2 linked regions of the Pseudoduganella albidiflava genome follow. The protein of the gene in region 1 interacts with the protein of each later gene in a pairwise test. Links are inferred from orthologs where the notes say so. Each region holds a gene or a part of one and is shown in the gene's direction. Other genes may lie near its edges. The genes, in order: EYF70_RS06105 and EYF70_RS24705.

Region 1 (3,135 bases):
CTGACGCGCTCGAAGAATCCCCGCATCAAGGCCTTCTCGGAAATCCTGATGAACGCCGGCATCGTGACGACGATCCGCAAGACCCGTGGCGACGACATCGACGCCGCCTGCGGCCAGCTTGCCGGCGAGGTCAAGGACCGTACCCGCGTGGCCGAGCGCATGGAAAAGATGGCCGAATATAAAACCAAGTTCGGTGCCGATTTCGGCAAGATCGTGGAGATCCGGTCCTGATGACCGCAGCCGCCCAGTGCCGCGCGCGCAGCGCCAGGCTCGGTTCCGCCGGGCTGCTGGGCGCGTTGTTGCCCATGCTGCTGCTGGCCGCCTGTACGGGCGGCCCCGCGGGCACCGGTGCCGGCGCTACCAGCGGCAGGGCCGAGCTGCCCACGCTGTCGGATGCCACGGCTGCGCAAAAGCGCGCCCAGATCCGCATGCAGCTGGCGGTCGGCTACTATGAGCAGGGCCAGTTGCCCGTCGCGCTCGATGAGATCAAGAAGGCGATCGCCGCCGATCCCGGCTATGCGGACGCCTACGGCGTGCGCGCGCTGATCTACATGGGCATGGGCGAGGCGACGCTGGCGGACGATAATTTCAAGCGCGCGCTGCAACTGGCGCCGAACAACCCGGATATCGCGAACAACTATGGCTCGTTCCTGTGCCAGAACGGTCGCGTGGCCGAGTCGTTCCGCTGGTTCGACGCGGCACTGGCCAGCCGGCAGTATTCTTCGCCCGTGAAGGCGATGAACAATGCGGGCAGTTGCGCGCTGAAGAGCAAGGATTACGAGCGGGCCGAGCAATACTTGCTGCAAGCATTGCAGCTGGCCCCGGATCAGCCGTCGACCAGCGCCAACCTGGCGCGGGTCTATTACGAGCGTCGCGACTACGCGCGCGCCAACTTCTTCCTTACCCGGCTTGGCAAGGTTGCCCGGCCCGACAGCTTGCCGGCCGATGTGCTGTGGCTCGCGGTCCGGGTCCAGCACCGGCTCGGCGACAAGGGGGCGGAAGAAGCTTGGGCGACACAGCTGCGGCGCCACCATGCCGCCTCGCCCGAGTATGCTGCGTATCAGCGCGGGGCGTTTGATGAGTGAGACAGGGGTAATAATGGATTCAGAAGGGCAAAAGCAGCCGCAGGGTCAGCCTCACGGGCAGGGGCACGCACAGGAGCGGCAGCATGCCGCCGCGCCGGGCGCAACGCTGGCCGCGCAGCGCGAAGCGATGGGCCTGACCGTGGAACAGATCGCCGATCAGCTGAAGCTGGCGCCGCGCCAGGTCGTCGCGCTCGAGCAGGGCGACTTCGCTTCGCTGCCGAACATGGCCGTCACGCGGGGGTTCATTCGCGCCTATGCGAAGGTGGTGCGGCTCGATCCGGCACCGCTGGTGGCGCAGATCGAAGTCACGCCATCGGTCACCACGTCGAGCGAACATGCGCCGATCAGGCGCGAAAAGATTCCCACCACGTTTTCCCAGTCGCGCTTTCCCACGCTGGCTTCGCGCCAGTCGAAGCCGAAGGTCTGGATCATCGGTGGCGTGGTGGCGCTGGCCGTCATCGCCGGTGCCGGCGCATGGCAGGCCGGCCTGATCTCGCCGGCCGCACTCAGCAAACCGGCCACCGTGGCCGCGCCAGCGGCTACCGCGCCGGCCGCGCCAGGTACCGCCGGCACCACCGCCACCACGCCGCCGCTGCTGTCGCCGAACGTACCGCTGGTATCGACGCCTTCGCAGGGGCCGGCAACGCCGGAAAATACCGCGCCGCTGGTGACGACCCCGCCGAACACCGCGATCGCGGGCGCTCCGGCGACGAATTCGGCTGCAACGACACCGGCTGCGACGACGCCGGCTGCCACGACACCCGCCGCCACTGCGCCAGCCGCCACCACGCCGGCTCCGGCCGCGGCCACGCCGGCACCGCAGGGCGCCAATACGCTGACGCTGGTCTTCACGGCCGATTCGTGGGTCGAGATCAAGCGGCCCGGCGCATCGCCGCTGATTTCCCGCCTCGTCAAGGCCGGCAGTACCGAGAGTTTCGAGATCGATCGCCAGTCGCAGCTGACCGTCGGCGCGCCGGAAGGCGTGCGCGCCACGTTGCGCGGCCAGCCGCTGCCGCTGCCGAAAGTAGCGAACGGCACCATTTCACGTGTCCAGATCAAGTAATGAGCATGTCCGAACTTACTACCGCCATACCTTCTAACGCGATCCCTTCCGGCCCCCTGGCGCGCCGCTCCAGCAAGGGCGTGCTGGTGGCGCATGGCGACCGCAAGGTGTGGGTCGGCGGCGACCATCCCGTCGTCGTGCAATCGATGACCAATACCGATACCGCGGATGCGGTCGGCACCGCGATCCAGATCAAGGAGCTGGCCCGGGCCGGTTCCGAGCTGGTGCGCCTCACGGTGGACCGGCCCGAGGCCGCGCAAGCCGTGCCCTACATCCGCGAGCAGCTCGACAAGATGGGCGTCGACGTGCCGCTGGTCGGCGACTTCCACTACAACGGCCACACGCTGCTGACCGAGTATCCGGATTGCGCCGCCGCGCTGTCGAAGTACCGCATCAACCCCGGCAACGTGGGCAAGGGCGCCAAGCGCGACACGCAATTCGCCCAGATGATCGAAGTGGCGATCCGCCACCAGAAGCCGGTGCGCATCGGCGTCAACTGGGGTTCGCTGGACCAGGCGCTGCTGGCGCGCATCATGGATGAGAACGCGGCCCGCGCCAATCCGTGGAGCGCGCAGGCGGTGATGTACGAAGCACTGATCACGTCCGCCATCGAGAATGCCCAGCGCGCCGAGGAAATCGGCCTGGGCCGCGACAAGATCGTGCTGTCGTGCAAGGTCTCCGGCGTGCAGGACCTGATCGCCGTGTACCGCGAGCTGGCCAGGCGCTGCGATTACGCGCTGCACCTGGGGCTGACGGAAGCGGGCATGGGCAGCAAGGGCATCGTCGCCTCGACGGCGGCACTGTCCGTGCTGCTGCAGGAAGGCATCGGCGACACGATCCGCATCTCGCTGACGCCGGAGCCGGGCGGCGACCGCACGAAGGAAGTCATCGTCGGCCAGGAAATCCTGCAGACGATGGGTCTGCGCAAGTTCATGCCGATGGTGATCGCCTGCCCGGGCTGTGGGCGCACCACGTCGACCACGTTCC
Region 2 (3,100 bases), 4.5 Mb from region 1 along the record:
GCGAATTCGTCGCAATTGAGCTTGCCCAGGTGGACCATGCCCACGCCATGCAGTTTTTCGACCACGGTGGCGTCGAACGGGCTCACGTAATCGGCCAGCATCTTCGAGCCGGCCGTGGAGCGCCAGCCGCGCGTCACGAAAATATCCTTGTGGGCGATCGGCACGCCGGCCAGCGGGTGCGCGTTGCCGGCGGCAAGGCGGGCATCGGCATCGGCAGCCTGGGCCAGCGTCAGCGCGCGATCCACGTGCAGGAAGGCGTTCAGGTCGCTCGCTTCGATACGGTCGAGGTAGTGCGTCGCCAGCTCGGTGGCGGAAATCTCCTTCGACTGCAGCAGCGTGGACAGTTCTTTGAGGGTCTTGGTATGGATCATGGTGTTGTTCTGCTGTCCCGCCGCCGGGCGGCGGGAGGATGGATTAGTCGATCACCTTCGGCACCAGGTACAGGCCGTCCTCGGTCTTCGGTGCCACTTTCTGGTAATCGTCGCGGCGGTTCGGCTCGGTGGGCACGTCGTCGCGCAGGCGCAGCGCCACCTGCATGTGCGCGGCCAGCGGGTGCGCCAGCGGCGGTACGCCTTCGGTATCCACGGCGCGCATCTGCTCGGCCAGCGCGAAGATGCCGTTCAGCTTGTCCAGCATCGCCGCGGAATGCTGTTCGTCCAGTTCCAGTTGCGCCAGCTTGGCGATGCGGTTTACGTCGGTGGGTGTCAGGGCCATTTTCGGGGCGCGCAAAGCGCTAGTCATAAAACTGAGGGTTTCGATAAGACTTTTGTAACATCGGCCATTTTCACCCTAAAACCCCGGCAAACCTGCATAAACGCAGGCTTCGGGGTCCGCACATTTGAGTGGATTCAGGGCAAATAGCCCGTGAATTATAAGGTAGAATGCCGGGTTGATGCGTTGCCGGCATCCCGGTGGCCGCCAGTCTGGCAGAGCCCCGCTTCCCAGGCCGACGCATCACAGGACAATCTTCTAACTGCCCACGCGCGGGCAAGAGCGCTACAGGATACTCATGTTTGGTTTTTTACGCAGGTACATCTCGTCCGATCTGGCCATTGACCTCGGCACGGCAAATACTCTTATTTACGTGCGCGGTTCGGGCATCGTGCTCGATGAGCCCTCGGTGGTGGCGATCCGCCAGGAAGGCGGCCCGAATGGCAAGAAGACCATCCAGGCGGTCGGCAAGGAAGCCAAGCAGATGCTGGGCAAGGTACCCGGCAACATCGAAGCGATCCGTCCGATGAAGGATGGCGTGATCGCCGACTTCACCGTGACCGAGCAGATGCTCAAGCAGTTCATCCGCATGGTGCACGACTCGAAGTTCTTCCGCCCGTCGCCGCGCATCATCATCTGCGTGCCGTGCGGCTCGACCCAGGTGGAACGCCGCGCGATCCGCGAATCGGCGCTCGGCGCCGGCGCTTCGCAGGTCTACCTGATCGAGGAGCCGATGGCGGCCGCGATCGGCGCCGGCCTGCCGGTATCCGATGCAACGGGTTCGATGGTGGTCGATATCGGCGGCGGCACCACCGAAGTGGGCATCATCTCGCTGGGCGGCATGGTCTACAAGGGTTCCGTGCGCGTCGGCGGCGACAAGTTCGACGAAGCGATCGTCAACTACATCCGTCGCAATTACGGCATGCTGATCGGCGAACAGACGGCCGAAGCGATCAAGAAGGCGATCGGCTCCGCGTTCCCGGGATCCGAAGTCAAGGAAATGGAAGTCAAGGGCCGCAACCTGTCCGAAGGCATCCCGCGTTCGTTCACGATCTCGTCGAACGAGATCCTGGAAGCGCTGACCGACCCGCTGAACAATATCGTGTCGGCCGTGAAGAACGCGCTGGAACAGACGCCGCCGGAACTGGGCGCGGACATCGCCGAAAAGGGCATGATGCTGACCGGCGGCGGCGCGCTGCTGCGCGACCTGGATCGGCTGCTGATGGAAGAAACCGGCCTGCCGGTGCTGGTGGCCGAAGACCCGCTGACTTGCGTGGTGCGCGGTTCGGGCATGGCGCTGGAACGCATGGACCAGCTGGGATCGATCTTCTCGTACGAGTGATCCCCGGCACGATCGCGGCCGCGGTCTTCGTCTGCAATGGATTGCGGATGGGTGCGGCCAGGCGTTAGCAATACCGGGCGGTTCGTGCCATGTGCGCGGCCGCCCATGTCCATTCAGGATCTATGGAATACAGTCCGCCGCCACTCTTCAAGCAAGGGGCGTCCGCGCGCGCCAAGATGGTGATCTGCGCGTGCATCTCGATCGCATTGCTGTTGTTCGATTCGCGCGTGGGCGCGCTGACCGTGGTGCGCCAGGTGGTCGGTACCGTGCTGTATCCGCTGCAGGTGGCGGCGATGCTGCCGCGCGATGCCCTGGCGGGCGTGGGCACCTATTTCTCCACCTTGTCCGGCCTGGAAAAACAGGTGCGCGAACTGCGCACGCAGCAGATCGCCATGGCGCACACGCTGCAGCAGGCGCAGCTCACGCAGGCCGAGAACGCCCAGTTGCGCAGGCTGCTCGAAGCCCGTGAAAAAGTGCCGGGCAAGACGATGCTGGCGGAAATCCTCTACGACGCGCGCGACGTGTTCACCCGCAAGGTGATCCTGAACCGCGGCATGCAGCAGGGCGTGCGGGCCGGCCTGCCCGTGATCGACAACCAGGGCGTGGTGGGGCAGGTCACGCGGGTGTTTCCCTTCACATCCGAGGTCACGCTGCTGACCGACAAGGAACAGGCGATTCCCGTGCAGGTGCTGCGGAACGGCCTGCGCAGCGTTGCCTATGGCCGCGGCCAATCCGGCAACCTGGACCTGCGCTTCATGGCGCCGAACGCCGACGTGGTGGTGGGCGATATCCTGATCACGTCCGGCATCGACGGTGTGTATCCGGCCGGCCTGGCGGTAGCCCGCGTCACGCAGGTGGAAAACAGCGCGAACGGCATGTTTGGCCGCGTGGTGTGCCAGCCGCTGGCCGGCATCGAACGCAATACGCAGCTGCTGATCCTGATGTCGCTGCCGGAGATGCCGCCGCGTCCGCCGGAAGAAGATACCAGCAAGCCGGTCAAGAAAAAGAAAGCGGCCGATTCGGCCACCGCGCCATCGGCTGCCGCGC

The links.
Region 2: the proteins of EYF70_RS06105 (region 1) and EYF70_RS24705 interact in binary tests that used the Escherichia coli proteins (3 or more experiments, as listed by UniProt). The link is inferred for Pseudoduganella albidiflava from one-to-one orthologs.

Annotation. Positions count from the first base shown.
Region 1 is NZ_CP036401.1:1,432,488-1,435,622, forward strand. The notes cover bases 306-3,123. They hold EYF70_RS06105 (RodZ domain-containing protein), read left to right. Parts: upstream 306-1,098; coding sequence 1,099-2,148; downstream 2,149-3,123. Other genes in these bases: pilW (type IV pilus biogenesis/stability protein PilW), read left to right, coding at 306-1,085; ispG (flavodoxin-dependent (E)-4-hydroxy-3-methylbut-2-enyl-diphosphate synthase), read left to right, coding at 2,154-3,123. In the rest of the region: dual-specificity RNA methyltransferase RlmN, read left to right, coding at 1-231; more of pilW, read left to right, coding at 231-305; more of ispG, read left to right, coding at 3,124-3,135.
Region 2 is NZ_CP036401.1:5,938,682-5,941,781, reverse strand. What follows is about bases 249-3,031. They hold EYF70_RS24705 (rod shape-determining protein), read left to right. Parts: upstream 249-1,009; coding sequence 1,010-2,053; downstream 2,054-3,031. Other genes in these bases: mreC (rod shape-determining protein MreC), read left to right, coding at 2,176-3,031; gatC (Asp-tRNA(Asn)/Glu-tRNA(Gln) amidotransferase subunit GatC), read right to left, coding at 415-714; gatA (Asp-tRNA(Asn)/Glu-tRNA(Gln) amidotransferase subunit GatA), read right to left, coding at 249-368. Also shown: more of gatA, read right to left, coding at 1-248; more of mreC, read left to right, coding at 3,032-3,100. UniProt on the Escherichia coli protein: Forms membrane-associated dynamic filaments that are essential for cell shape determination. Acts by regulating cell wall synthesis and cell elongation, and thus cell shape.